DNA from 2 places in the Dietzia cercidiphylli genome. Region 1 is predicted to be linked to the other one. Evidence: predicted binding sites of a transcription regulator. Region 1 holds the regulator's gene; the other holds the start of a gene.
What was found. Region 1 encodes LexA, which represses DNA repair genes until DNA is damaged. Its sites were predicted from a motif close to CGAACANNTGTTCG; they were not measured.
Positions count from the first base shown of each region.

Region 1 (14,816 bases):
TCCGACGGGGTTGGCGATGACGGTGGTCGACGCCGAATTGGCGGCCCAGGTGTCGCCCTGAGTACCCTGGCCTGCGTGGATTCTCTCGTGACCGACCTGCAGGCGACGGCCGGAGACACCGGCGTCGAGCGCGTCGAGGGGCGCACCTACCAGGTGCGGACCTTCGGGTGCCAGATGAACGTCCATGACTCCGAGCGGCTCTCCGGTGTGCTCGACGCGGCCGGGTATGTGCCGTTCGAGGGTGAGGCCGACCCTGCCCGGGGCACTCTGCCGGACCTCGTGGTGTTCAACACGTGCGCCGTTCGCGAGAACGCGGACAACCGCCTGTACGGCACGCTCGGCCACCTGCGGCCGTGGAAGGACGCCAATCCCCGACTGCAGATCGCGGTCGGGGGATGCCTGGCGCAGAAGGACAAGGACGTCGTGGTCACGCGGGCCCCGTGGGTCGACGTGGTCTTCGGCACACACAATCTCGGGCACCTGCCCACGCTGCTCCAGCGCTCCCGGCACAACGAGCGGGCCGAGGTGGAGATCGCCGACTCGCTCCAGCACTTCCCCTCGACCCTCCCCGCCACCCGGGAGTCCGCCTACGCCGGCTGGGTCTCGGTGTCCGTGGGGTGCAACAACACCTGCACGTTCTGCATCGTCCCGTCCCTCCGCGGCAAGGAGGTGGACCGTAGACCCGGTGAGGTCCTGGCGGAGATGAAGGCACTGGCGGACGAGGGTGTCCTCGAGGTCACCCTGCTCGGACAGAACGTCAACGCCTACGGGCGATCGTTCCACGACCCCGCCGAGCCATCCGACAGGGGCGCCTTCGCGAAGTTGCTGCGCGCCGCCGGTCGGGTCGAGGGCATCGAGCGGATCCGGTTCACCTCACCACATCCCGCGGAGTTCACCGACGACGTGATCGAAGCGATGGCCGACACCCCCGCCGTGTGCCCGCAGCTTCACATGCCCCTGCAGTCCGGCTCGGACCGTGTCCTGCGCGCGATGCGCCGTTCGTACCGGTCGGAGCGCTTTCTGGGCATCCTGGACAGGGTGCGGGCCGCGATGCCGCACGCGGCCATCACCACGGACATCATCGTCGGATTCCCCGGGGAGACCGAGGAGGACTTCCAGGCCACCCTCGACGTCGTGGAGAAGGCGCGGTTCACGAGCGCGTTCACTTTCCAGTACTCACCGCGACCGGGGACTCCGGCGGCGACGATGACCGACCAGGTACCCAAGTCCGTCGTGCAGGAGCGCTACGAGAGGCTGATCGACCTGCAGGAGCGGATCACCCTCGAGGAGAACCGGAAGCAGGTCGGTCGCGAGGTCGAGCTGCTCGTCACCGCCGACCAGGGCCGGAAGGACGCCGCCACCGCCCGGATGACCGGCAGGGCCCGGGACGGCCGTCTGGTGCACTTCGCCCCGGTGGGGGAGCACGCCGGGCGGATCCGACCCGGCGACGTGGTCACCACCCGGATCAGCTCGGCCGCCCCGCACCATCTGCTCGCCGACGACGGCGTGCTGACCTGTCGGGCCACCAGGGCGGGTGACCGGCACGAGGCCGGTGAGAAGCCGGAGACCCCCCCGATTGGCGTGGGGCTCGGACTGCCCACGCTGCGACGTGATGCCCTCGCCTCCGACACCACCCAGAAGGGATGCCTCACGTGAACACCGCTGACCGCCCGGACCCCATCCAGGGGATCATGGAATCCAGCAGGACCGTGGATTCGGAGTTCCGACGCAGGGACAGGATGTTGGGCCACACCCTCGTCATCGGCAGGGCCTATCTGGCGTCGGCGTTGCTGATCGTGTTGCTCGCCGCCGCTCTCGCGCTTCCCCACAGCGACGGGGTGCGTGGACTGGACGTGCTCTTCTTCACCGAGGCGGCCCGGGACCAACAGACCTCGCTGCCCTCCCACGTGTTCGTCCTGCTCTACTCGGCCGGCGCCATCCTGTTCGGCGCCGTCATGATCATCACCCAGAAGTGGTGGGCGGCGGGGATCGCCTGGGGCGCCAGTTGCGTGGCCACGGTGTACGGGATGCTGGCGATCTGGCTGCGCCAGTCCGGACGGGGACCGAACCCCGACTTCCAGGACTTCGGCGCCCCCGGGATCGGCTTGTACGTCAGCGTGATCCTGGTGCTGCTGCTGGTGATGACCCTGGCCGGCGTGCTGTGGGCGCGCACCCCCGAACAGCGCGAGCTCGAGGACTCCGTCCGCCACCGCGACTGAACCGGGTCGCCGCACCCGTCGGACCCACCCCGTGCAGCAGGGCCCCACCGTGTCGGTGGGGCCCTGTCGGCGTGATCAGCGGGTGTCGACCGCGTTCTCGGCGGCCTCGGCCCATTCCTTCCACTGCATGGCCTGCGCGCGGGCCTTCTCGGCGTCCTTCGACTTGCCCGCCGCGTCGGCCTTCGCGGCCTGTGCCTCGAAATCGTCCACCCGCACCCAGAACTGGGCGGCGCGGGCCTTGGCCTCGGGGTCGGTACGCCGCCATTCGGCGTCGGCCGCGTCGGAGACGGACTTCTCCAGGGCGCGGATCCGTCCCTCGAGCTGCCCCATCCTCTCCCGCGGGACCTTGCCGATCTCCTCCCAGCGGGTCTGTAGCTCCCGTAGCGCGGCACGGGCCGCGTCGAGGTTCTTGTCCGGGTCGATCCGGGCCGAGAACTCGGTGAGCAGCGCCTCCTTGGCGTCCGCATTGCCCTCGAACTCCGCGTCACGCTCGGCGGCCGCGGCGTGGCGGGCGTCGAAGAACGTGTCCTGGGCCGCCTTGAAGCGCTTCCACAGGGCGTCGTCGGCCTCGCGGGGAGCGCGGCCCGCGGCTTTCCACTCGTCCATGAGGCGCCTGAACGCGGTGGCCGTGTCGTTCCAGTCGGTCGAGGCCGAGATGGCTTCGGCTCGTTCGACCAGCTCCTCCTTGACGCGCTTGACGGAGGCGCGGGTGCGGTCGAGTTCCGCGAAGTGGGAACCACGGCGCCGGTTGAACGCCTCGCGGGCCTTGGAGAAGCGCTTCCACAGTGCGTCGTCGGTCTTGCGGTCGATGCCGCGAATGGTCTTCCACTCGTCGAGGATCTCCCTGAGGCGATCGCCGGCGGCCTTCCACTGGGTGGACGACTCACCGATCTCCTCCGCCTCGACGGCCAGCGCCTCCTTGCGGGCGATCGCGGTGGCGCGCTCCTCGTCCTTGCGCTGGCGCGCCTCGACCTCGACAGCGCCGGAGCGCTCGACCACGGTGGCGAGTCGGGTCGCGAGGGCGTCGAGATCTCCCACGGCCGCAGCGGAGGGGAGCTGCTCGGCGAGGGCCTCGGCGGAGGCCCGGGTCTTTCGCGCGTCCTGCGGGTGCGAGTCGAGTCGCGCCTCGAGGAGTGAGACCTCCGCGACCAGGTCGTCGTACCGGAGGCCGAAGTGGGCCAGACCTTCCTCGGGTGCACCCGCCTGCCAGGAGCCGACCTGGCGTTCGCCCTCGGAGGTCCTGACGAACACGGCGCCGGAGTCGTCGACCCGACCCCATTCGGACGGGTCCGACGCCCGGACGATGCGCGACTCGGGGGCCGCCACCGCTCGCGGTGCCACCTTCCGGGCCAGTGCTGCGGGGGACGGCGCACCGGGACGCGGGCCCGGGGTCGGAGTGGGGGTCGGTGCGGACGTTCCGGGGTTCGCCTCCCCGGGGGTGGTCGGTGACTGGTCGCTCATCTGGTCCTCGTTTCGTTCTGCCGCGTGACACGGCACCATCGCCGGAATCCCACCGGTCGTCGCCTCGCCGTCCCGGTGAGGGGTCGGCATCTCCCTAGTGTGTACCAACCGCCGCCCGGGCGCCGGGGTATCCCCAGCGAGTCCGACAGAGTCCCGGGGCGGCGCTCCTGCGGAGGTCAGTAAGGTGCTCCGTGTGAACACCCCTGTCGTCCTGGTACCCGGCGCACCGGTTCTGGTGCCCGAACTGTCCGGAGAGGCGGCCGCGGAGACCGCCGGCCAGGTCGACGCCGCGCTGGATCTGCTCAGGACGGCCTCATCCGGCCTCGAGAGGGTGCTCGTGCTCGGCTCGGACCCCGAGGGGCGGACGATGGGTGACGTCCGTTCCTCGCTGTCGAGGTGGGGGGCGGCGGTCCGGGTCGGGCGTTCCGAGGCGGTGGAAGCCGAGTACGACGATGTCCCCGACGCGGCCCTGATCGCATGGTGGCTGCTCGACCGCGCCGGGATCGACCAGCCCCGGTCGTTCGCGGGCGTCACCGGCGGTGGACGGGTCTCTCGGCCCCCCGGGCGCGACACCCTCGTGGTCGTCGTGGGGGACGGTCCCGCCTCCCTCACCCCCCGGGCACCCGTGCCCGAGGACCCGCGTGGTGTCGCCCTCGACTCGGATCTCACCGAGTGGCTGCGGCGCGGTGGCCCGCTGCCCGATCCCGGTGACGCGGTGGCGGAGGCCGTGGGGTGGTGGAGCCGGCCCGCGTGGCTCGGGCTGGCCGGGCTGGTCGGGGAGAGGTCTGCGGTGGAGTCGGTGTCCTGGGCGCCGTTCGGTGTGGGGTATCACTGCGCTCGCTGGGATCTCTCGTCGTCGTCGGATTCCCCGGGCCAGGGGGGTCACGGGTGAGCGGCCCCGCACCGGTCGCGGTGGTGGGCCCGACCGGCACCGGGAAGTCCGACCTCGCCCTCGATCTGGCGCAGCGGCTGGGCGGGGAGGTGGTCAATTGTGACGCCATGCAGCAGTACCGCGGCATGGACATCGGTACCGCGAAGCTCCCGCCGTCCCTCCGACGTGGCATCCCGCATCACAGGCTCGACGTCCTCGAGGTGACCGAGACCGCGAGCGTCGCCGACTTCCGTCGCGAGGCCGAGCGCGAGATCGCGGAGATCCGGGAGCGCGGGAACGTGCCGATCCTGTGCGGAGGATCTATGATGTACATCCAGGCCCTGGTCGACGGCTGGTCCATCCCCGACACGGATCCCGCGGTCCGGGCGCGCTACGAACGGCGCCTCGAGGAGATCGGGGTCCGGGCGTTGCACGCCGAGCTCGCCCGCGCGGACCCCGAGGCCGCTCGGACCATCCTGCCGACCGATCCCCGCCGGACTGTTCGGGCACTGGAGGTGGTGGAGCTGACCGGTCAGCCGTTCTCCGCCTCGAGACCGACCATCGGCGCACCTCGGTGGGGCACGCGGCTGCTCGGCCTACGGTGCGCGCTTCCCGAGCTCGATGACCGGCTGGACGCCCGTACCGGGCGCATGTTCGCCGACGGGCTGATCGACGAGGTGCGTGGGCTCGTCGGGCTCGGACTGCTCGAGGGCGTGACGGCCCGGCGGGCCATCGGGTACGCGCAGGTTCTCGACGAGATGGACGACGAGCTGGGGATCGACGACGAGGGGGTGGCCCGCGCCCGGGAGCGCACGGTGATCGGCACCCGCCGGTACGTGCGCAGGCAGCGGTCGTGGTTCGGGCGTGATCACCGCATCAGGTGGATCGACACCGACACCCGCCAGGTCGACGGCACGCCCCGCGGTGGACGGACCCCTGTGGAGACAGCACTCGAGCTCCTCGGTGAGGCTCCGCGATGAGCGCCTCGAACCCCGGCCGCACCCGCGTCCAGTCGGTCGACCGGGCGTTCGCCCTCCTCGACTCGTTGGCCCGGCGGGGCGGCCGCGCGTCCCTCGGGGAGCTGTGCGCCGACACGGGTCTGGCCGCGGCCACCGTCCACCGGCTGTGCGGGACGCTCGCCGAGTCGGGTCACCTCCGCCGGGACGCGCGCCGCGACTATCTGCTCGGCCCCCGATTGCAGCGGATCGGCGAGGTCGCGGGGAGGGCGACGTGGTCGTGGGCCCAGCCGGTGCTCGCGGCCGTGGTCGACGGGACCGGCGAGACCGCCAACCTCGCCGTTCGTGAGGGGGACGGTGTCGTGTACCTCGCCCAGGTCCCGTCGCCGCACTCGATGCGGATGTTCACCGAGGTGGGCCGTCGGGTGCACGTGCACTGCACGGCGGTGGGGAAGGCGTTGGTCGCCCGGGACGACGACGACGAGGTCCGCGCGATGCTGGAACGGACCGGCATGCCCGGGTACACGGATGCCACCATCGTCGACCCGGACCGGTTGTTGGACGAGCTCGCCCGCGTACGCAGGGTGGGGTTCGCCACCGACGAGTCGGAACAGGAGGAGGGCGTCCGCTGTGTCGCGATCACGGTGGGGGTCGGGGACGCCGCGGTCGCGGTGTCCGCGTCGGGGCCCGAGGCGAGGTTCACCGAGGAGCGCCGCGACGCCGCCATCGGGGTGCTCAGGGCGGCCGTCGCGGACCTGCACCCCTGACGCGGAAGGATCCGCCGCCCCGGCCCGGGATCCGCTACCCCTGTGGGGGGAGCGGATCCCGGTGTGCGGGCAGCGGATCCTTCCGGGGCTTCGCGGCGGGGCCGTTCTACAGCCCGTTGGCGGCCTTGAACTCGCGGCGGCGACGGTGCAGGATCGGCTCGGTGTAGCCCGAGGGCTGCCCGGTCCCCTCGAGGATGAGCTCGCGGGCGGCCTGCCAGGCGATCGACGAGTCGAAGTCCGGCGCCATGTTCCGGTATGCCTCGTCACCGGCGTTCTGCTGGTCGACGATCTCCGCCATCCGGCGCAACGAGTCCTCGACGTCCTCGGCCGTGATGATGTCGTGACGGATCCAGTTGGCGAGCATCTGCGAGGAGATCCGCAGGGTGGCGCGGTCCTCCATCAGGTTGACGTCGTGGATGTCCGGCACCTTCGAGACGCCGATGCCCTGTTCGACCCACCGGACGACATAACCGAGGATGGTCTGGCACGAGTTGTCGACCTCCTCCTTCTTCTCGGCGTCGGTCCAGTTCGTGTCGGTCGCGAGGGGGACGCTGAGGATGTCGTCGACGCTCGCGCGCGGTCCGCCGGCGAGGAGTTCCTCCTGTCGGGACATCACGTTCACCCGGTGGTAGTGGGTCGCGTGGAGGGTCGCGCCGGTCGGCGACGGCACCCACGCGGTGTTGGCGCCGGCCCTCGGCTGCCCGATCTTCTCGGCGAGCATCTCGGCCATGAGGTCGGTCTTGGCCCACATGCCCTTCCCGATCTGCGCGCGACCGCGCAGACCGCAGGCCAGGCCGGTGTCGACGTTGAAGTCCTCGTAGGCGGTCATCCAGCGGGCGGACTTCATCTCACCCTTGCGGATCATCGGGCCGGCCTCCATGGAGGTGTGGATCTCGTCCCCGGTCCGGTCGAGGAAGCCGGTGTTGATGAAGACGACGCGATCGGTGGCCTCGGCGATGCAGGCGGCGAGGTTGACCGAGGTGCGCCGCTCCTCGTCCATGATGCCCACCTTGAGGGTGTTCTCCGGCAGACCGAGGAGCGCCTCGACCCGGCCGAACAGCTCGGTGGTGAAGGCCACCTCGGCCGGGCCGTGCTGCTTGGGCTTGACGATGTAGATGGACCCGGTGCGGCTGTTGCCGCGCTCGTTGCCCGGCGCGATGCCGTGCATGCCCGCCAGCGAGGTGATCAGGGCGTCGAGGATGCCCTCGGGCAACTCGTTCCCGTCCGCGTCGAGGACCGCGGGGGTGGTCATGAGATGCCCCACATTGCGGACGAAGAGCATCGAGCGGCCGTGGAGCCGGACCTCGCCGGATCCGTCGGGCGCGGTGAAGACCCGGTCGTCGTGGAGGACGCGGGTGAAGGTCTTGTCGCCCTTGCTGATCTCCTCGGAGAGGTCGCCCTTCATCAGACCCAGCCAGTTGCGGTAGCCGTGGGTCTTGTCCTCGGCGTCGACGGCCGCGACGGAGTCCTCGAAGTCCATGATGGTGGAGACGGCGGACTCCAGGACAACGTCCTTGACGCCGGCGGAGTCGGTCGATCCGATCGGTGAGTCGGCGTCGATCTGGACCTCCACGTGCAGGCCGTTGTTGCGCAGGAGGACCGAGGTCGGGGCGGCGCCGTCGCCCAGGTAGCCGACGAACTGTGCGGGATCGGCGAGGCCTGTCGTCGCCCCGTCGGCGAGTGTCACCTGCAGTCGGCCGTCCACCACGGTGTAGCCCGTGGTGCCGACGTGACTGCCGGAGTCGAGCGGCGCGGCGTCGTCGAGGAACTCGCGGGCCCAGGCGATGACGCGGTCCCCGCGGACCTTGTTGTAGGAGGACCCCTGCTCGGCCCCACCGGACTCCGGGATCGCGTCGGTGCCGTAGAGCGCGTCGTACAACGAACCCCACCGGGCGTTGGCGGCGTTGATCGCGAAACGCGCGTTCATGATCGGCACGACCAACTGGGGGCCCGCGACCGTGGCGATCTCGTCGTCCACGTTCTGAGTGTTGACCTGAACGGAGTCCGGCTCCGGGACCAGGTAGCCGATCTCCTGCAGGAACGCACGGTAGGTGGCCGGGTCGATCGGGGCGGGGTTCTCGTTGTGCCAGGAGTCGATCCTCGACTGCAGGTCGTCGCGGACGGCGAGCAGCTCGCGGTTGCGCGGGGCCAGGTCGGTGAAGATCTCGGAGACTCCCGCCCAGAACGCGTCGGGATCGACCCCGGTGCCCGGGATCGCCTGGGTGTTGACGAAGTCGTACAGGACCTCGTCGACCTGGACGTCGCCGACGGTGATGCGTTCGGACATCGATGCTCTCCTCACATAGGGACCGTTCTCGCCTCCGACTGTAGTGCCCCCCTGCCGAGGGATCATCCGGGTTTTCCGCAGCGTGGAACGGCGGTCGGATTGGCTAGGATCTGATGGCATGACACCCGCGCCCCCGACCGCCACTCTCGACGGCCTCGCCTTTATCAAGGGGCACGGAACGCTCAACGACTTCGTGGTCCTGCCCGACGACCACGCGGAGGTGGACCTCGACGAGGACCTGGTGCGCGCCGTCTGCGACAGACGGGCCGGCCTCGGCGCCGACGGGGTGCTGCGCATCGCCACCGCGGGTGCACTGGTCGACCAGGGCGTCCTCGCCGTCCTCCCGGAGGGCGTCGACGCCGCGGACTGGTTCATGGACTACCGGAACGCAGACGGATCGATCGCGGAGATGTGCGGGAACGGGGTCAGGGTGTTCGCCCACGCCCTGGTGGCGACCGGCAGGGTCGGGGCCGGCCGGATCCCCGTGGGCACACGATCCGGTCCTCGGCCCGCCGATATTCTGATCCATGACGGTGACCAGGCCGTGGTCCGTGTGGACATGGGCGAGCCCCGGCTTCTCGGGGTCTCGTCCGTGGAGCTCGGTGGCCGGGTGTACGCCGGACTCGCCGTCGACATGGGTAACCCCCACCTCGCGTGCGTGGTCCCGGGCCTGGGGGCCGACGGGTTGCGCGAACTGCCGGTGCACGAGGCGCCCGAGTTCGACACCGGCTTCTTCCCCGCCGGCGTCAACGTGGAGATCGCCACCCCGCTCACCGACGGTCGGGTGTCGATGCGCGTCCACGAGCGAGGATCCGGGGAGACGATGTCCTGCGGCACCGGAATCGTCGCCACGGCCGTCGCGGCCCTCGCCGACGCCGGACAGGCCACCGGTGACGTGGTGGTGTCCGTTCCCGGGGGAGAGGTCGCGGTGGCCCTGACCGGCGTGGGTTCCACTCTGACGGGGCCGTCCGTGATCGTCGCCGAGGGGCGGTACCGGCGACCGCTACCCGCGCGCCGCACGGAGGCGTCCCGACCGGAATTGTGAGATGATGCCGGTGAATGACTATCGATGACACCGCCCCTGACCGGGCCACACGAGACCATGACCCTTCGGTCGGAGAATTCCAGCTCGAGGAGCGCTCCTCGCTGCGCCGGGTCGTCGGGTTGTCGACCGAACTCCAGGACGTCAACGACGCCGAGTACCGCCAACTCCGCCTCGAGCGGGTCGTGCTGGTCGGGGTCTGGACCGAGGGCACCGCCGCCCAGGCGGAGGCCGCGATGGCCGAGTTGGCACAGCTCGCCGAGACCGCAGGCTCCGAGGTCTGCGACGCGCTGATCCAGCGCCGCGACAAGCCGGACCCCGCCACCTACATCGGTTCGGGGAAGGCCAAGACCCTGAAGGACGTGATCACCGCGACGGGGGCGGACACGGTGATCTGCGACGGCGAGCTCACGCCGGGTCAGCTCATCGCGCTCGAGAAGGTCGTCAACGTCAAGGTGATCGACCGCACCGCGCTGATCCTCGACATCTTCGCCCAACACGCGACCAGCCGTGAGGGTAAGGCCCAGGTGTCCTTGGCGCAGATGGAGTACATGCTCCCGCGACTGCGTGGCTGGGGTGAGGCACTCTCCCGGCAGGCGGGTGGCCGGGCGGGCAGCAACGGAGGCGTCGGACTCCGTGGTCCCGGTGAGACCAAGATCGAGACGGACCGCCGCCGAATCCGGGAGCGCACGGCGAGGCTGCGCCGTGAGATCAAGGGCATGAAGCAGGCCCGGGACACCAAGCGGCATCGCCGTCGCGCCACCCCGGTGCCGTCGATCGCGATCGCCGGGTACACCAACGCCGGGAAGTCGAGCCTGCTCAACCGCTTGACCGGTGCGGGCGTACTGGTCCAGAACGCACTGTTCGCCACGCTGGACCCCACCACACGGCGGTCCGAGCTCCCCGACGGGCGGGTAGTGGTCTTCACAGATACGGTCGGATTCGTCCGACACCTCCCGACCCAGCTCGTCGAGGCGTTCCGCTCGACGTTGGAGGAGGTCGTGGACTCCGAGCTGCTCCTGCACGTGGTCGACGGATCGGACGCCTTCCCCCTGCGCCAGATCGAGGCCGTCCGCACCGTCATCAACGACGTCGTGGAAGAGCAGAAGGCCGAGAGGCCCCGCGAACTCGTGGTGATCAACAAGGTCGACGTCGCTGACCCGGTGGTGTTGACGGAACTGCACCACGCCCTGCCGGACGCGGTCTTCGTCTCGGCGGCGACGGGTGAGGGGTTCGACGAGCTCCTCGACCGAATAATGCGGGTGGTCGCCTCCGGGGACACGGAGGTCACACTCGAGATCCCGTTCACCCGGGGTGATGTGGTCTCCCGTGTCCACGCGGAGGGCGCCGTGGTGGACGAGGATCACACGAAGGACGGCACGAGGATCGTGGTCCGGCTTCCGGCCTCCGTGGCCCGAGAGCTCGGGGAGTATCGGGTCCCCGGATCCCGTGACGGTGTCGCCTGACCCCGTCGACGGATCAGGCGACACCCGGTTCCGGCCGGTTCAGAGCTTGCGGAAGACCGTGACGACCTTTCCGAGGATCGTCGCGTGCTCCCCGGGAATCGGACTGAACGACGGGTTGTGGGGCAGGAGCCACACCCCGCTCGAATCCCGGCGGAAAGTCTTGACCGTGGCCTCCCCGTCGATCATCGCCGCCACGATCTCGCCGTTGTCCGCGACGTTCTGACGGCGCACCACCACGTAGTCCCCGTCACAGATCGCGGCGTCGATCATCGACTCGCCGACCACTCTGAGCATGAACAGGTCCCCGGAACCCACCAGGTCGGAGGGGAGGGGGAAGACCTCCTCCACCGCCTGCTCGGCGAGGATCGGACCGCCGGCCGCGATCCGCCCCAGGACAGGGACGTAGACGGGTTCCACGGCCCCGCTGGGACGCGTCTCCTCCTGGACGGGCGCGCGACGACCTCGGGACCGCTGCCCCGGGACGCCGTGGACGTCGACCGCCCGCGGCTTGTGCGGATCACGGGTCAGGAAGCCCTTCTTCTCCAACGTCCGCAACTGGTGGGCCACCGAGGAGGTCGACTGCAGACCGACGGCGTCACCGATCTCTCGGATGCTCGGGGGATAGCCCCGGTCCTTGACCGTGTCGTGGATGTGCAACAGAACGCTCTTCTGGCGGGTCGTCAGGGCCTCGAAGTCGGGCTTGGGCATGTGGGGGTCCCTTCGGCGAATGGGTGTTCGACGTCGCTATCTGTGTACACCCTACTGCCCGTCGGACGTGAGCGCCACACAGGTGTTCGAAGAAATGTCGCCACGAATGTCGACTCTGTCGGACCCGCGTGATACAACTCTAGGCAGGTTCGGGTTCGAACAGATGTGCACAACAAGGCACACGGGCGTGCGAATGAGGTTCGCACACCGTATCGAGTTGGGAGTTCTCATGACCGTTATGGAGATGCAGCCACGATCGCGTCCCTCCGTGCCCTGGACGGAGGTCTGCGTGACCGATCACGACCGGCCCGTTTCGTCCAGGGTGCATCCCCGCCCTGATGCCGGGGCCCGTCCCGTCATCCGCACGCTCGACCGGGGGCGCCAGACGGCCACGCGGTCGGTGGCGCCCGGACGGCGAGTGCTCGTCCGCCCCGCGTCCGCGGAAAGGGTCAGGGCATGCGGTAGCGAGGCGAGGTCGAGTGCGCCGGTGGTGGACGATGTGCCGACGTGGGCTCTGGTGGCCTGTGGAATCGTCTTCGGAATCCTGATGCTGCTCGCGTTGGCACTCCTGGGCGGGCCCGCCTACGCGTGACCCACGGTATCGCCTCCTAGAATGGACCCGGGACGGCGGCCCGTCGCCCCCGCGCCGCCGTCGGCTCCGGCCGGCGGAGCGGTTCGGACCAGGTCGACGAATGGCGAAGCTGGAATGTACTGCCCCATATGTCACCACGAGGACTCACGGGTGATCGACTCGCGGTCGGTCGACGAAGGGCAGGCGATCCGGCGTCGGCGCGAGTGCCCCGACTGCGGACACCGGTTCACCACCCTCGAGACCCCGTTGTTGACCGTCCTCAAGCGCAACGGTGTGACGGAGCGTTTCAGCCGCGACAAAGTGGTCCGCGGTGTGCGACGCGCGTGCCAGGGGAGGTCGGTCGACGAGGACGCGCTCCGGCGGCTCGCGCAGCAGGTCGAAGACGCTGTCCGGGCCGGCGGCGCCTCAGAGGTCCCCGCTCACGAGATCGGGCTGGCGATCCTGGGGCCTCTACAAGATCTGGACGAGGTCGCGTATCTGCGATTCGCCTCCGTGTACAAACAATTCAGTTCCGCTGCGGATTTCGAGAGCGAGATCATCGCGCTTCGCGAACGGCACGCTGCTCACTAGTCCCGGTCCTCTCCGCGTCGCACCGGGATCGGTTCCTGTGTACGGGCGGTGTGAGGGCTCAACGCGCGTTCCGCCGGGAGAGCGCGGCGGCGACCGCCTTCTCGATCCTCTCGGCGGAGACCGGGCGCGCGGTACCCAGAGACTGCGCGAAGAGGCCGACACGGTATTCGGCCAACATCCACCGGAGATCCCGGGCTGCCCGCGCCCCACCCGGTCGTCGGCGGAGCGCCGCCGTCGCCTCCGCGACAGTGGCCTCCGACTTCTCCAACCGGGCGGCGAGCTCCCGGTACCTCGACGGTGACTTCTCCGCGAGGTCCAGCCTGAGGTCGATCGCCCTCACGTGGCGTTCCAGTTGCGGGAGGACCTCCGCCGGGTGTCGGGCGAGGAATCCCTTTCCCACGAGGAAGTCCAGAGCGGGCCTGACGTCGTCCGCGAGGTCGCGTGGTACCTGGTCCAGCCGGGCGGAGACCGACTGCGCGGCGACCAACGCCGGAAGGGCGGCGGAGATCGAGGCCGTGATGGCGGCCGGCGCCTCGGATCGGGCGCGCGCGCGCACCTCGTCGAAGTCGTGCACGGTGAGTACCGGCTCTCCTCTGCGTCCGGCGATCAGCCGCCCGCACGCCGCCAGCGCCGCGTCCGAGACCAGTCCATCGGCACCCTCGTGGGGATACTGGGTGAGCGCGAGGCGTTGCTCGACCGGACGACCCCGGACTATCGATGCCGCCGAGATCAGGTCCGCTGAGATCAGGGTCAGTACCGCTGTCGTCTGCGCGGCTCGACGTTCCGTCTCTGTGGCGCAGGCGATCCGGTGGATGCCGTCGGGGCGGACCTGCAGGGCCGGGTAGACCGTCACCTCCACACCGTCGACCGTGCCGGTGATCGAGGGCGACAGGTCCCCGATCGTGTCCGCGGTCCACGCCCGATGAGGTCCGTCATCGGGGACGAGTCTGGAGTTGAGCGTGGCACGGACCTTGTCCACCAACCGACTGCGTAGTGCTCCCAGGTCCGTACCGGCCGCGACGACCTCGTCACCGTCGACCACCTCGAAACGCATGCGGAGATGGTCGGGGAGCTGTTCCGGGTGGAACTCGCGGGGCTCGACGGTCGTGCCTATGCGGGCCGAGAGCGCGGCGGCGAGCGCCACGGGGAGCGGTGCCGACCGCGGGGCGAGGTCACCGGCCAGCAGTGCCGCGTACTCGGCGGGCGGGGAACACAGACGCCTCAGGTACTTGGGGAGCGTCCGGAGCATCTCCGTGTACAGCTCCTCGCGCAGGCCGGGGACGAGCCACTCGAAGCCGGACGTCGCGACCGAGGACAGCTGGGGGAGAGGGACCCGCACGGTGATGCCGTCGGAGTCGACCCCCGGGTCGAACGAGTATCTGAGCTCGAAGTCCCGCTCGCCCTGGCGCCAGATCGGCGGGAACTCGGAGGCGGCCGGGGCGGTGTCCGACGTGCGGATCTGCTCGGGGCGAAGACGCAGACGATCCGGGTCCTCCCGGCCCTGCTTACGCCACCACGATTCCAGGTGGCGGCCGGAGGTGATGTCCTCGGGGAGCCGCTCGAGGTAGAACCCGACCAGGGTGTCGTCGTCGATGACGAGGTCGCGGCGTCTACTGCGGGTCTCCAGCTCCCGCGCCTGTTCCACGGCCACGGCGTTCTCCATGATCACCGGGATGCGGGTGGTCCATCGTCCCTCGACGATCCCGTGCCGGACGAGCATCTCCCGCGCGAGCGGTGCGTCGACCCTGGAGAGGAGGATGCGACGCGCCTCGACCACGGGCAGCCCCAGGAGCAGCACCTTCTCGTAGGCCATCGCCGCGCCCTGGGCGTCGGACCAGTGCGGCTCTGAGTACTGGGTGCGGACGAGATGCCCCCCG
Region 1 is NZ_BAAAQG010000002.1:124,996-139,811, reverse strand. It holds gene ABD250_RS00675 (regulatory protein RecX) at 1-61, shown strand, start outside; gene miaB (tRNA (N6-isopentenyl adenosine(37)-C2)-methylthiotransferase MiaB) at 88-1,656, shown strand; gene ABD250_RS00665 (Rv2732c family membrane protein) at 1,644-2,219, shown strand; gene ABD250_RS00660 (DUF349 domain-containing protein) at 2,295-3,680, opposite strand; gene ABD250_RS00655 (class III extradiol ring-cleavage dioxygenase family protein) at 3,874-4,572, shown strand; gene miaA (tRNA (adenosine(37)-N6)-dimethylallyltransferase MiaA) at 4,569-5,531, shown strand; gene ABD250_RS00645 (IclR family transcriptional regulator) at 5,528-6,274, shown strand; gene ABD250_RS00640 (malate synthase G) at 6,381-8,561, opposite strand; gene dapF (diaminopimelate epimerase) at 8,680-9,606, shown strand; gene hflX (GTPase HflX) at 9,621-11,069, shown strand; gene lexA (transcriptional repressor LexA) at 11,109-11,777, opposite strand; gene nrdR (transcriptional regulator NrdR) at 12,484-12,939, shown strand; gene hrpA (ATP-dependent RNA helicase HrpA) at 12,998-14,816, opposite strand, start outside.

Region 2 (14,816 bases), on a different contig from region 1:
GGCGTCCGAGGAGGACGAGGAGCGCGTCGAGGACGAGCGCGAGGACGACGATGAGGACGGTCGCCGTGAGCGCCATCGGCAGCGCGGTGGGCGTCCCCACCCGGGAGAGCCCGGCGAAGATCAGGTTCCCCAAGCCCGGGCCCTTGGCGTAGGCGGCGATCGCGAGGATGCCCATGGACATCTGGGTGGACACGCGGATCCCGGCGAGGATCGACGGCCACGCCAGCGGGATCTCCACCCGGCCCAGGACCCCGATCCGGCTCATCCCGACCCCGCGCGCGGCGTCCACGGTGGCCGCGGGGACGGCGTCGAGTCCGACGATGGTGTTGCGCAGGATCGGCAGCACCGCGTAGATCACCAGTGCGGTCATGGTGGGCAGCACGCCCAGCCCCAGGATCGGGATGAGGAGTCCCAGCAGTGCGAACGAGGGCACGGTCAACGCCGTGGCGGCCAGGCCGGTGGCCACGGCGGATCCGGCCCTGCTGCGGTAGACCGCCACGCCGACCCCCACCGACAGCAGCGTGGCCAGCAGGACCGCCTGCACGGTCGCGCTGACGTGCTGCCAGGAGTCGGTGGCGAGTTGGAGCCGGCGGGTGGAGATGAAGTCCACGAGGTCGTTCAACGTATCTCGGCTCCGTCCGTGCGATGAGGTCTGCTCACGCTATCCGGATGGGCACGTGTAGAGGGGTGGGAACGAGTATGTCGCGGCGCGAACCGGCGTGCGACCGGTGGCCGTGATGCACCATGGGGCCATGACTGCGAGGCCCGACCGCCCCCTGGACCCTGACCTGATCGAGCACCTCGACGAGCTGCTCGCCGCCACCGGCAGGATCGCCCGCCGCCACTTCCACGGCGAGCTCGAGGCGCTGGTCGCCGGCGACAAGGGCGGGGGGCGGGGGTACGACCCGGTGACCGAGGCCGATCGCGACATCGAGGCGTTGTTGCGGGCCGGGATCTCGTCGATGGCGCCGGGGGACCGGGTGGTGGGGGAGGAGAACGGCGAGTCCGGGCCCCCGGACGCCCCCCGCACCTGGTATCTCGACCCGATCGACGGCACCAAGGCCTTCCTCACGGGGATGGCGGGGTGGGGCACGCTCGTCGGGGTGGTGGAGGACGGCCGGGCGGTCGCCGGGTGGATGGACCAACCGGTGTTGGGGGAGACCTTCGCCGCGGTCCACGGACGCGCCACCGTACGTCGCCGATCGGACGGGCCGGAGGCATTCGATCTGCACGTGTCGGGGTGCGACGAGCTGTCCGAGGCGATCATGTACACCACCCACCCGTCGATGTTCGGGGACGGTGAGCTGCGCCGACGCTACGACGACCTCGCCACCCGGGTGCGCCTGCAGCGCTTCGGCGGGGACTGCTACGCCTATTGCATGCTCGCCGCGGGCCGGGTGGACCTGGTGGTCGAGTCCGACCTGAAGTCCTACGACATCGTGGCCCTCATCCCGATCATCGAGGCGGCCGGCGGCGTGATCACCGGACCGGACGGTCGGCAACCGCTGGACGGCGGCACGGTCGTGGCCGCCGCGACACCGGCCCTGGCGGAGCAGGCGTGGGCGGTGCTCGGCGCGGACCCGCGGTGACCGACCCCCTCTTCGGGATCGACCGCCCGCCGGCGGTCCTCGGCCCCGGCGCGGTGCACGTGCCGGACTGGATGGACCGCCCGCAACAGGAGTACCTGCTGCGGGCCTGCGTGGACTGGGCGTCCGCGCGGCCGCCGCGGTCGATCGTGCTGCCCGGCGGGGGGAGGATGTCGGTGCGGACGCTCTGCCTGGGGCGGCACTGGACGCCCTACCGGTACGACGACGACGAGGTGGTCCCGCCTCTGCCGGACTGGCTGGTCCGGGCGGCGCGATCCGGGCTCGAGACGGCGACCGCCGTGGACCCGTCGCTGGGCGATCCGGGGTACACCCCCGACGCGGCGCTGGTGAACCTCTACGGCCGTGACGCCACCATGGGCCTGCACCAGGACCGCGACGAGGCCAGCTCGGCGCCGGTGGTCTCGCTGAGTCTCGGCGACGCCTGCACCTTCCGCTTCGGTACCCCACACCACCGTGGCCGCCCGTACACCGACGTGCGGTTGGAGTCCGGTGACCTCGTGGTGTTCGGTGGACCGTCGAGGATGGCCTTCCACGGTGTTCCCAGGGTGTTCGACGGCACCGCGCCGGCCTGGTGCCGGGACGTGCTCGGCGCGGGTCCGGGGCGCGTCAACATCACCCTCAGGCAGACCCGCTGACGGGCCCCCGACCGGCCCCGGCCTGGCCTCACCGGTCCCGACCGGCGGGCTCGCGTGCCGGTCAGGGCCGCATGCGCCGGAAACTCACCACGGGCCGGTCCCCGGCCACGTCTTCTCGGGGTGCGCACACCGACTCCACCTGCCGGCGGGCCTGCTCGGGGACGGGGGTGCCGGGGTCGAGGACCGAGAGGTACTCCTTGTGCTCGGCCAGCGCGGCGACGGCCGGTTCGACGAACCCCTCGACGTCCACGTAGTGGGTGGGCTGCGGTGCGGACTCGAACCACATCCGGGGACGCCCCTCGGCGGCGTCCACGCCGACGGCGGCCACCAGGTCGTCGTACGTCGCGCCCACCGCGGCACCGAACTCCATGTGATCGCTCTGGTTGGGGGCACCGGGCGCCCACTCGGGCCCCGAGTACAGGGAGATCACGATGTCCGGCCGGTGACGGCGGAGGGAGTCCGCGATCGCGTCGCGGAGCTCCGAGTCGTTGACGATCCTGCTGTCGGGGAAACCGAGGAACTCCACCTCCTCGACGCCCACGATCGCCGAGGAGCGGCGCTGTTCCTCCTCCCGGACCGGTCCGGCGATCGAGGGGGGCATCCCCTCGATCCCCGCCTCGCCGCTCGAGGCCAGCACGTAGACGATGTGGCGACCCTCCGCGGTCCAGCGGGCCACCGCGGCGGACATGCCGTACTCGGGATCGTCGGGATGGGCGACCAGGACCAGGCCGCGGGTCCAGTCGGTGGGAAAGGGCTCGGGTGGGGTCATGGGGAGAGTATTGCCGATCCGGGGTGACGAGTCGGTAGCGTCCGAACACATGGCCCTCACCGAGTGGTTGCTCTCCGCGAACGAGCGGGGCAACCCTGACACCCGTCTGGATTCCCGTCATCCCGGGAACGAGGCCTGGTCGGAGGGCAACGAGGTCCGCCCACTGGTCCACGGGGCCACGTACTTCGCCGAGCTCTTCGACAGGATCGAGACCACCGGGCAGGGCGATCTGATCCTGTTCACCGACTGACGCGGCAACGTCCTGCTGGACATGCGGGTGCCGCCGCGCGGGTCGCACCACCAGAAGATGGTGGTGATCCGACACGCGGACGCCCCGCGGCGGGACGTGGCCTACGTGGGCGGCATCGACCTGTGCCATTCGCGGCGGGACGACGCCCGACACCGGGGCGACCCGCAGGCGCAGTCGATGTCCGAGGTCTACGGGGTGACGCCGCCGTGGCACGACGTGCAGTGCGCCATCTCGGGACCGGCCGTGTACGACGCCGAGACGGTGTTCCGGGAACGGTGGGAGGACCCGGCGCCCCTGACGCGGTCGCGTCGCCGGTTCCGCGTGGACCGCGACCACGTGGACGTGCGCGCCGAACCGTTGCCCCCGCAGGCGCCGCCGCCGCCGGCGGTGCCGGGTGGCACGCACGTCGTCCAGCTGCTCCGCACCTACGCCGGCCGACACGGTCGACGTGCCTACCCGTTCGCACGGAGGGGTGAGCGCAGCGTCGCCCGCGGGTACGCCAAGGCGTTCGAGCGTGCCCGTGACCTCATCTACGTGGAGGACCAGTACCTGTGGTCGCGCGCGATCGCGGACTCCTTCGTGGAATCGCTCCAGCGGGACGAGGGATTGCACCTGGTCGTCGTGATGCCCCGGTGGACGGACAGCGACAACCCGGTCTCCCGTCTCCCGCAGCTCCTCGGCCGGCAGCGCGCCATGAGCCGACTCGCCGCCGCGGCCCCCGGCCGGGTGGCCTTCTACGCGCCGGAGAACTCCGACGGCACCCCGGTCTACGTCCACGCCAAGGTGTGCGTCGTGGACGACACCTGGTGTTCGGTCGGCTCCGACAACTTCAGCCGGCGCTCGTGGACCCACGACTCGGAACTCTCGGCGGTGGTGGTGGACACGGCCGCGTCCGATCACAGTCCGTACGCCCGCAGACTGCGTCTGACCCTGGCCGCCGAGCACCTCGGGCGCGGCGTGGACGGTCCGGGGTATCCGGGGGACGTGTCGGAGATCGCGCACGGGGACGGCGATCCGGGCGACGACGACGACCTCGCGCGCCTGATGCACGACTGCCCCGACGCGGTGGGGACGTTTCGGACCTTCGCCGACTCGGCCGCCGCGCTCGAGGAGTGGCATCGCGGCGGTCGCCGGGGGACGCGGCCCCCGGGTCGGCTGCGTCCGCTCGCGCCGCCGCGGCTCAACCCGCTGACGATGGCGCTGGCGTTCCCGGCCTACCGCTGGCTGCACGATCCGGACGGTCGCCCCTGGCGCCTGCGGCTGCGCGGACGGTACTGACCCGCGGGCGGGACCGCCGGGAGGCCCCGGTCGGGCTGGGTAGGCTGAACCGCGCACGCCGCGTCGATCGACCACCGGAGGCCATGGTGACCCTGCTCTTCCCCGACTACCGCCCCTCCTGGGAGACCGACGACCACCGGCTCCTGCGCGAGCACGCCCGCGCCTTCTTCGCCAAGGAGATGACGCCCAACCAGGAGAAGTGGGCCCGGCAGAAGCACGTGGACCGCGAGACCTGGCTGCGCACCGGCGAGGCCGGGCTGATCTGCCTCGACGTGGCCGAGGAGTTCGGCGGCCAGGGCGGGGACCCGGGCATGGAGTACCTCGTCACCGAGGAACTCGTCTACTCGGGGGACACGGCGTTCGGCATGGGGGTCGGATCGACCATCACCCCCCACTACGTGGCCAACTACGCCACCGACGAGCAGAAGCGGGAGTGGCTGCCCAGGTTGTGCTCCGGTCAGTGGATCTCCGCGATCGCCATGAGCGAGCCCGGTGCCGGTTCGGACCTGCAGGGCGTCCGCACCACCGCGCGGCGTGACGGTGACCAGTACGTCATCAACGGCTCCAAGACCTTCATCTCCAACGGTGGCTCCGCCGACTTCGTGGTGGTGGCGGCCAAGACCGACCTCGACGCCGGCCACAAGGGCATGGCGCTGTTCGCCGTGGAGGCCGACACCCCCGGTTTCGAGCGGGGCCGCGTGCTGGAGAAGATGGGCCGTCACGGCGCCGACACCGCGGAGCTGTTCTTCAACGACATGCGTGTGCCCGCCGCCAACCTCCTCGGCGGCGAGGAGGGGCAGGGCTTCTACCAGCTCATGAACCAGCTCCCGCGCGAGCGCCTGGCGATCGCGGTGGACGCCCTGGCGATGGCCGAGGCCGCCGTGGTGGAGACCCTCGCCTACACCCGTGAGCGGCAGGCCTTCGGCAAGCCGATCCTCGACTTCCAGAACACGCGGTTCGAGCTGGCGGCGTGCAAGACCTCCGTCATGGCCACCCGCACCTTCATCGACCACTGCATCTCCCGCGAGATCGGCGGCGAGCTGGACGCCGTGACCGCCTCGATGGCCAAGCTCCAGGCCACCGACATGCTCGACGACGTGGTGGACCGCTGCCTCCAGCTGTTCGGGGGCTACGGCTACATGATGGAGTACCCCATCGCGCAGAAGTTCGCCGCCGCCCGCGTCATGCGGATCTACGGCGGCACCAACGAGATCATGAAGGAGGTCATCGGCCGGGCGCTGTGACCCGCCGCGCGTGGGCGTCGAGCGGCTACTATCGACAGTCGTCGATACATTCTGCCGGGGGAGTCACCGTGACCGATCGTCCGTCCGTCCTCTTCGTCTGCGTCCACAACGCGGGCCGCTCACAGATGGCCGCGGCCTACACCGAGCACCTGTCCGGAGGCGCGGTGGAGGTCCGCTCGGCCGGGTCGGCGCCGGCGGACTCGATCAACCCGGCCGTCGCCGAGGCGATGGCGGAGGACGGCATCGACATCTCGGCGGCCACGCCGAAGGTCCTCACCACCGAGGCGGTGCGGTCGAGCGACGTGTGCATCACCATGGGCTGCGGTGACGTCTGCCCGGTCTTCCCGGGCAAGCGGTACCTGGACTGGACCCTCGACGACCCCGCCGGTCAGGGTGTCGACGCGGTCAGGCCCATCCGAGACGAGATCAGGCGCCGGGTGACCGGACTCCTCGCCGAGCTCGGCGTGCACCCGGTCTAGCGTCCGCGCAGGATCTCGGTGAGCTGACGGACGGTGGGCACCTTCCCTCCCAGGACGAGGTCGTCGTCGACCACCAGCCCGGGTGTCTTCATGAGTCCGTAGCCGGCGATCTCGCCGACGTCGGTGACCTCGACGATCTCCGCGTCCTCGCCCAGCGCTGCCAGCGCCTCCCTCGTGCGGGTGACGAGGGTGTGGCAGTTGCGGCAGCCGGGCCCGAGCACCTTGACGATCATGGTTCCTCCTGCATCCGGGGTCAGGCGATCACGTTGAACACTAGGCCGATGGCGAGGATGCCGGCCGCCACGACGGCGAAGAACAGTGCGAGCAGTGGTGGCCTCATGACCCGCCTGAGCATGATCGCCTGGGGGATGGACAGCGCGATCGAGCTCATGATGAACGCCATGACGGTGCCCAGGCTCATGCCCTTGGCCCACAGTGCCTCGGCGATCGGCACGACCCCGGCTCCGTTGACGTAGAGCGGGATCCCCGCGAGGGTGGCCACGAACACCGCCAGCGGGTTGTCCGGGCCCGCCCAGCGGAGGAAGAAGTCCTCGGGGACCCATCCGTGGATCACCGCGCCGACGCCGACGCCCACCACCACCCAGATCCACACGCTACGGAGGATGTCGCGGGATTCGCCGAGAGCGGCGTCCACCCGTTCGCGCAGCGAGGGCACGTGGCCGTCCGCGCGGAGTACGGCGACGCGGGTGGTGAAGACGACGTCGTCGACCCACCTGTCGAGCCGGAACCGGGACAGGGCCCATCCCGCGACGAAGGCGATGGCGGCGCCGGCGCCGACGTAGGCGGCGGCGATGTGCCACCCGAACATCTCGCCGATCATGATGGCCGCGATCTCGCTGATGAGCGGGGAGGCGATGAGGAAGGTGAGGGTGACCGAGAGCGGGATCCCCGCGGCCACGAAGCCGATGAACAGTGGGATCGAGCTGCAGGAGCAGAAAGGGGTCACCACGCCGAGCACGATGGCCAGCGTGAGGCCGACGAACAGCCCCCGGCCCTCGAGCCAGTCCCGCGCGCGGTCGAGGTCGAGGCTTGCCCGCAGCATGCCCACCAGGAACATCAGCCCGAGGAGCAGGAGGACGATCTTGATGGTGTCGTAGAGGAAGAAGTGCACGGCACCGATCGCGCGGTCGGCGAGGTCGAGTCCGAGCCAGCCGACGGCCGCGTCCCAGAACCACTCGTTGGCCACCCACAGGGCCGCCCAGGACACCGCGGCCAGCGCGAGCGCCGCCACGAGCCGACGATGCTCACGGGCACCGGTGTCGGTGTCCGGGGCGTCGTTCCCCGGGCCGGACGGGCCGGTCGCGGAGGCGGGCAACGAGGTCATACCTCCACTGTAGGATTGGTATCGATGAGTGTCGATAGGAACTGTTCAGGGGGTGGCGAGAGGGGGTCGGGCAGGGTGAGGGACGTCGTGGTGATCGGAGGCGGCCAGGCCGGCCTGGCCGCCGGTTTCCATCTCACCCGCGCCGGCGCGGACTTCGAGATCCTCGACGCGTCCGACGGGCCGGGGGGTGCGTGGCCGCACACCTGGCCCTCGCTGCGATTGTTCTCGCCCGCCGACCACTCGTCCCTCCCGGGTCGCAGGATGCACCGGACGGACGACGGGAACCCCGACGCGGCCCACGTGGTGGAGTATCTGCGCGGGTACGAGGAGTACTACGGGCTGCCCGTCCGGCGCGGGGTCCGGATCGTGGCCGTGGAGCGGGACGATCCGGACGGGTTCGTCGTCCGTGCCGCCGACGGCCGCCGGTGGCGTGCCCGCGCGGTGATCAGTGCCACCGGGACGTGGTCGAGGCCGTTCGTGCCGACCTGTCCGGGCGTCGGGGGTTTCCGGGGCCACCAGATCCACAGCGCCGGCTACCGGGGTCCGGAGCCGTTCGGCGGCCGGCGCGTCGTGGTGGTGGGCGGTGCGAACTCGGGCGCGCAGATCGCCGCCGACCTCGCCGGACATCTGCAGCAGAGCGACGGCGAACTGATCTGGTGCACCGCCGGGCCCCCGCGCTATCTGCCCGACCACGTCGACGGACGTGAGTTGTTCCGGGTCGCCACCGCCTCGGTCCGATCCGGGAGCGGCCGCGGTGTCGCGGAGTTGGGCGACATCGTCGTCGTCCCCCCGGTGCGCGCCGCCCGCGACGCGGGCCTGCTCGTGGCCACCCCGATGTTCGACCGGTTCCACCCCGGCGGGGTGGAGTGGGACGACGGCCGACGTGAGGCGGTCGACGCGGTGATCTGGTGCACCGGATTCCGCCCGGCTCTCGGGCACCTCCGCGGCCTTGGGCTGTCGCGGGTCGGCGGCAGGGTGGTCGCCGACGGGCCCGTGGTGCCGGACGTGCCCGGGCTGTTCCTGCTCGGCTACGGCGACTGGTGCGGCGCGGCCTCGGCGACCCTCATCGGGGTCGGTCAGTGGGCGAAGGCGGCCGTGGCCGCAGCTCTCGGCCGGTGATCAGGCCCTGAGGCGCGCGACGATCTCGACGAACTCCTCCGCGTAGCCCAGGTGGGTCCGCAGTCGCTCGAGCCGTTCGGTGGCCTCCGCCTCGATCTCGGCGATCAGCGCGGCCGATCCCGCCGGGTCGTCGGCTCGGCGGTCCAGGGCCCGGCAGAAGTCGCGCATGCGTTCCAGGCTGAACCCCAGGGGCTTCATCCGGCGGATGAGCAGGAGCCGCTCGACGTCCCCCGGCGTGTAGAGGCGGAACCCGCCCGGGGAGTGCGCGGAGGGGCTGACCAGACCGAGTTCGTCGTAGTGCCGCAGGCTCCGGATCGACAGCGCGGTGCGCTCGGCGACCTCGCCGATCTTCATGGTCTGCTCGCCGCGACTTGGCCCGCCCACAACTCTCCCGTTACGGTAGCTTTCTACTCTCACGCCGTGTGAGAGTCCTGACCCCGACTGTAGGTGATCCGTGAGCACCGAGTTCCCGACCGGCGTGCTGCCCTCGTTCCGCGCCGCGTTCTCCTCCCCCGCCCGGCTGCGGACCGAGGTCCTCGCCGGCCTCGTGGTGGCCCTCGCGCTCATCCCGGAGGCGATCTCGTTCTCCATCCTCGCGGGCGTCGACCCCCGGGTCGGTCTGTTCGCGTCCTTCACCATGGCGGTCACGATCGCCTTCACCGGAGGACGCCCGGCGATGATCTCGGCGGCCACGGGAGCGATCGCGCTCGTCGTGGCGCCGGTCGTGCTCGAGCACGGACTGGACCACCTCATCGCCACGGTCCTCCTGGCCGGGGTGCTGCAGGTGTTGCTGAGCGTGTTCGGGGTCGCGAGGCTGATGCGGTTCATCCCACGCTCGGTGATGGTCGGATTCGTCAACGCGCTCGCGATCCTCATCTTCTCCGCCCAGATCCCGCACCTGGTGGGCGTGCCGTGGCTGGTGTACCCGCTGGTGGCGGTGGGGCTGCTCGTCCTCGTGTTCTTTCCCAGGCTCACCACGGTGATCCCCGCGCCCCTGATCGCGATCGTGGCACTGACGATCGTGGTGGTCTGGGTGGGGTGGACCGTCCCGAACGTGCACGACCAGGGCGAGTTGCCCGGGTCGCTGCCGACCCTCCTGCTGCCGGACGTGCCGCTCACCCTGGAGACGCTGCAGATCATCGCCCCCTACGCGCTCGCCATGGCGCTCGTGGGGCTCATGGAGTCGCTGATGACGGCCAAGTTGGTCGACGACATCACGGAGACGCACTCCGACAAGACGCGTGAGGGCTGGGGTCAGGGCGTCGCCAACCTCGTCACCGGTTTCTTCGGCGGGATGGGCGGTTGCGCGATGATCGGGCAGACGATGATCAACGTCAAGGCCTCGGGCGCACGGACGCGGCTGTCCACCCTGCTCGCCGGCGTGTTCCTGCTGGTCCTCGTCGTCGTCCTGGGTGACGTCGTCGGACTGATCCCGATGGCCGCACTGGTCGCGGTGATGATCATGGTCTCGGTGGGGACCATGGACTGGCACTCGATCCATCCCCGGACACTGCGGCTGATGCCGCTGTCGGAGACCCTCGTCATGGTCGTCACCGTGGCGGCGACGGTGTGGACCCACAACCTCGCGATCGGCGTGATCCTGGGGGTGGTCACGGCGATGATCATGTTCGCGCGCCGGGTCGCGCACATGACGACCATCGAGAAGGTCGCCGAGCTCGACACGGACCACGACGGGGCGGTCGACACCCGCACCTACCGGGTCACGGGCGAGCTGTTCTGGGCCTCGAGCAACGACCTCGTGTACCGGTTCGACTACTCCGGCGACCCCGAGCACGTGGTACTCGATCTCACCGACGCCGACATCTGGGACGCCTCGACCGTAGCCACGCTCGACGCCGTGCAGCAGAAGTACGCGGCCAAGGGCAAGACCCTCACGGTGATCGGACTCGACGGTGCCAGCAGGGAGCGGCTCGACAAGCTCTCGGGCAGGCTCGGCGCCGGGCACTGAGCGCGGGTCGGTCCCGAGCGAATCCCTCCGGCCGGGCTTCCGGAAGAATCGATGGTCATCTATATTGATGGATGTCGATACGAGGCTTGGAGGCCGACATGTCCCGATCCGTGCACGACGCTCCTCTCCCCGAACTGCTCTTGCCTCAGACGCAACTCCAGCGTGACGCCCGCGAGCTGGCCCGGCACTACGAGGGCGTGTTCAGTCCGCAGACCGTCGAGCGCGTGGTGTTCGAGTCCTATGCCGCGTTGCGTCGGACCGCGCGGGTCACCGCCCATCTGCCGTCGCTGTCCCGCCGCTTCGCGACCGACCGGCTCAAGGCTCTCGCGCAGGCGGAGGGGCGCGTCGACAAGGACGTCCCCGAGGTGCTCTTCATCTGCGTCCAGAACTCGGGGCGCTCCCAGATGGCCGCGGCTCTCATGGCGGACCGGTCGGAGGGGCGGGTCCACGTCCGGTCCGCAGGCTCGCTCCCGGCGTCCGGGATCGACGAGAACTGCCGGGCGGCCATGGCCGAGGTCGGGCTCGACCTGACCTCGGAATACCCCAAGCCGCTCACCGACGACGTGGTGGCGGCCGCCGACGTGGTGATCTCCATGGGGTGCGGGGACGCCTGCGCCGTCTATCCGGGCAAGCGGTACCTGGACTGGGACGTCTCGGACCCCGCCGGCCAGGATCTCGACCGCGTCCGCTCCATCCGTGACGACATCGACGACCGGGTCCGCCAGGCCCTGCCGGAGATCGTCGGCATGACGCCCGCGACCGCCCCCGGTGCTCCGAGTTCGGGTGGTGCGACCAGGGAGGCGGCGTCGCCCTGAACGGTCCTCAGGCTGAACAGTCCTCAGGCGAGGCGGAGGCCTCGGACGTCGACGATGTCGCGGATCTGGGAGAACGCCTCCGGGACGATGCTGTAGTGCGCCATCCGGCCTCGTTGTTCGCGGGTGACGAGTCCCGCCTCGACCAGCTTCTTCATGTGATGACTCACGGTGGGCTGGGAGATCCCCAGCGGTTCGGTGAGGGTGCACACGCAGACGTCATCGCACTCCGCCGCCGCGATGTGCGAGAGCAGGCGGAGGCGCATGGGGTCGGCCAGGGCCTTGAACCGGGCCGCCGCGGCTTCGGCCTCGGCCTGGGTGAGCGGCCCGTTCGCGCCGGCGATGCAGCAGTATTCGGCGGATTCGGGCGAGGTCATGGTCCCAGGTTACCCGGACGACCGGGGCGGGGGAGGCCTGTGGATGTCCCCTCTTGCCCATTCGAAAGTGTGTGCGTATACTAGAACACTAGTTCGATACAATGTGACGGCGACGTACGAGTGGGCGTACGGGTGGAGGTGAGGGCGTGGACGAGACGGCTGGTGGCGCGACAAGTGGGGTCGGTCGTTCTGGTCACCCGTCCCCGCTCGGGAGGTTGTCCGATTCCGCCCGCGACACCTGGGTGGCGGAGAATCGCGCCGCCGGGGCCCGCCTGGCCGCGTGTTACGAGTTGTTCCGCGAGTGCGTGCGCCAGGACGAGGCCGGGGCGGGGGACGGTTCCCCGCCCGGGCACGCGGTGGTCGACCCGTTCGACGTGTGCACCGGCTACGTCGTGGCGTCGATGCCCATCTCCTCTGGCCGCGCCGCCGCCATGATCAGCCTCGCCGCGGACCTGACCGAGCGCTACCCGGCCGTCATGGAGGCGCTCTCGGCCGGTCGGATGGAACAGCGCGCAGCCGAGTTGTTGGCCCGTCAGATGGCCACGGTCGATCCGGCCGTCCTGTCCCGGGTTCAGCAGGAGGTCGTGGAGGACTACCTCGCCGCCATCGAGGCCGGCGAGCGTCCGGGCGCCCGGTCGGTGCGCGACTCCGTCGACGCGATCATCGCCCGCTACGACGCCAACGGGATCCGCGAACGAAGAGACGCCGCCGCCCGCGGACGCGGAGTCCACATCCGCAAGGGCGCCGACGGCATGACCAACCTGTGGGCCACCCTGGCCTCCGACGAGGCCGCTGTGCTGGCAGAGGCCATCGACCAGCGCGCCGCAGAGTTCGCCAACCCCGCCCCGGACACCCCCGCGGAATCAGCGCAGGCCCGCGCCGACGCCGAGGGGGCGGACATGTCGAACTATCCGGTGCCCGAACGCCGCGCGGACGCCCTGCTGTCCCTGGTGTGCGGAGACCGGGGCCGCGCCCGTGCCACCGATCTCGCGCCGGACGAGCCGCCAGCGCCACTGCGGCCGCGGGTGACGGTCTTCGGCCGCGGTCGAGGTCTCGACCCGCAGGTCGAGTTTCCCCGCACCGGCGACTCCGCGCTCCAGGCGCTACTCGACATGCTCGCCGCCAGCGACGGGGCCAGCCTCGAACACGTCGACCCCGCCATCGGCGCCGCCGACGACGCCCGCCGTGCCCTGACCTACCGGCCCGGCGCCGCCCTGGCCCGCCGCATCCGCCTTCGCGACGGCACCTGCCGGCACCCGGGATGCACCGTCTCGGCGGACAACTGCGATATCGATCACTGTCGGCCCTTCGACCACGCCGACCCGCAGCGGGGCGGACACACCACCGAGTGCAACCTGATGTGCTTGTGTCGGCGCCATCACCGATTCAAGACCTTCTCCGGGTGGATCTACGACCTGGCGCCAGACGGCACGCTCGTCGTCGTCACTCCCGACGGCTCCACCATGCTCACCAGGCCCTCCGGCCCTTTGGCCGCGTACAGGCGCGAACAGGCCCGAGCCGAACAGGACGCCTGGGACGTCCAGCAGGCCCGCAACCCTGAGCCGGACACCGCGGACGGCGACCTGCTGTCCGAGCCCACCTACTGGGCCCGCCGTGCCGCCCGCCACCGCGCAGAACGCGCCCGGGCCGACCGCTCCGGCCCCGATCGCGCGAGTCCTGATGGCACCAGGCCTCCCATCGGTCGCTGGTGGGATCGCAACAAACCGGTGGTCAGCCGTGCCGAGGAGCAGGTTCACCAGGTCCTCGACGAGATCCTCCACCCGCCACCGTTCTGAGCTCGCACAGCCCGGTGGCGTGCGTCATACATTGACCGACATCGATGGATTGCCTAGGGTTGGGCGCATGAGCACCCAGGTATCGGCGACCGCCGGCCCCCCTTCCCCCGCCGATCCCGACGCCCCGGTCGCCGCGCGGATGTCCTTCCTCGACCGCTACCTGGCCGTGTGGATCCTCGCGGCCATGGCTGTCGGGCTCCTGCTCGGGCGTCTGGTGCCCGGTATCGCCGAGGCGCTGGAGGCGGTCGAGGTCGGAGGAGTCTCGGTCCCCATCGCGGTCGGTCTGCTGGTGATGATGTACCCCGTCCTGGCCAAGGTCCGCTACGACGAGACGCGTCGCGTCACCGGGGACCGCAGGCTTCTCCTGCTGTCCCTCGCACTGAACTGGCTGGTCGGTCCCGCGCTGATGTTCACGCTGGCCTGGCTGATGCTGCCGGACCTCCCCGAGTACCGTACCGGCCTGATCGTGGTCGGCCTGGCCCGCTGCATCGCGATGGTGTTCATCTGGAACGACCTCGCATGCGGCGACCGGGAGGCTGCGGCGGTGCTCGTCGCGATCAACTCGGTGTTCCAGGTGATCGCGTTCGCGGGCCTGGGATGGTTCTACCTCCAGGTCCTCCCGGGCTGGCTGGGGCTGGAGACCACCACCGCCGGGTTCTCGGTATGGGCGATCGCGCTGAGTGTCCTCGTGTTCCTCGGTATCCCGCTGCTGGCCGGGTTCCTCACCCGGCACTTCGGCGAGAAGGCCAAGGGGCGGCAGTGGTACGAGGAGTCCTTCCTGCCCAAGATCGGTCCGTGGGCGCTGTACGGCCTGCTGTTCACCATCGTCGTGCTCTTCGCGTTCCAGGGCGACACCATCATCGGACGGCCTCTCGACGTGGCGCGGATCGCGCTGCCCCTGCTGGCCTACTTCATCCTCATGTTCGGCGGGAGCCTGCTCGCCGCCCGTGCTTCAGGCCTGAACTACGCCAAGTCCACCGCGGTCGCCTTCACCGCCGCGGGCAACAACTTCGAACTCGCGATCGCCGTGAGCATCGGCACCTGGGGAGTGGCGTCCGGCCAGGCGTTGGCAGGGGTGGTCGGGCCGCTCATCGAGGTGCCCGTGCTCATCGCGCTCGTGTACGTGAGCCTGTGGG
Region 2 is NZ_BAAAQG010000010.1:6,876-21,691, reverse strand. It holds gene ABD250_RS10675 (ABC transporter permease) at 1-622, opposite strand, end outside; gene ABD250_RS10670 (inositol monophosphatase family protein) at 753-1,589, shown strand; gene ABD250_RS10665 (alpha-ketoglutarate-dependent dioxygenase AlkB family protein) at 1,586-2,242, shown strand; gene ABD250_RS10660 (PIG-L deacetylase family protein) at 2,304-3,011, opposite strand; gene ABD250_RS10655 (hypothetical protein) at 3,061-3,261, shown strand; gene ABD250_RS10650 (phospholipase D family protein) at 3,283-4,539, shown strand; gene ABD250_RS10645 (acyl-CoA dehydrogenase family protein) at 4,626-5,783, shown strand; gene ABD250_RS10640 (arsenate reductase ArsC) at 5,852-6,262, shown strand; gene ABD250_RS10635 (thioredoxin family protein) at 6,259-6,495, opposite strand; gene ABD250_RS10630 (permease) at 6,516-7,607, opposite strand; gene ABD250_RS10625 (ArsO family NAD(P)H-dependent flavin-containing monooxygenase) at 7,632-8,726, shown strand; gene ABD250_RS10620 (MerR family transcriptional regulator) at 8,727-9,080, opposite strand; gene ABD250_RS10615 (SulP family inorganic anion transporter) at 9,181-10,695, shown strand; gene ABD250_RS10610 (arsenate-mycothiol transferase ArsC) at 10,767-11,510, shown strand; gene ABD250_RS10605 (ArsR/SmtB family transcription factor) at 11,534-11,884, opposite strand; gene ABD250_RS10600 (HNH endonuclease signature motif containing protein) at 12,100-13,680, shown strand; gene arsB (ACR3 family arsenite efflux transporter) at 13,748-14,816, shown strand, end outside.
Region 2: ABD250_RS10600 (HNH endonuclease signature motif containing protein) is a predicted target of LexA. The motif match lies at 11,947-11,960, and genes of this name have one in related genera.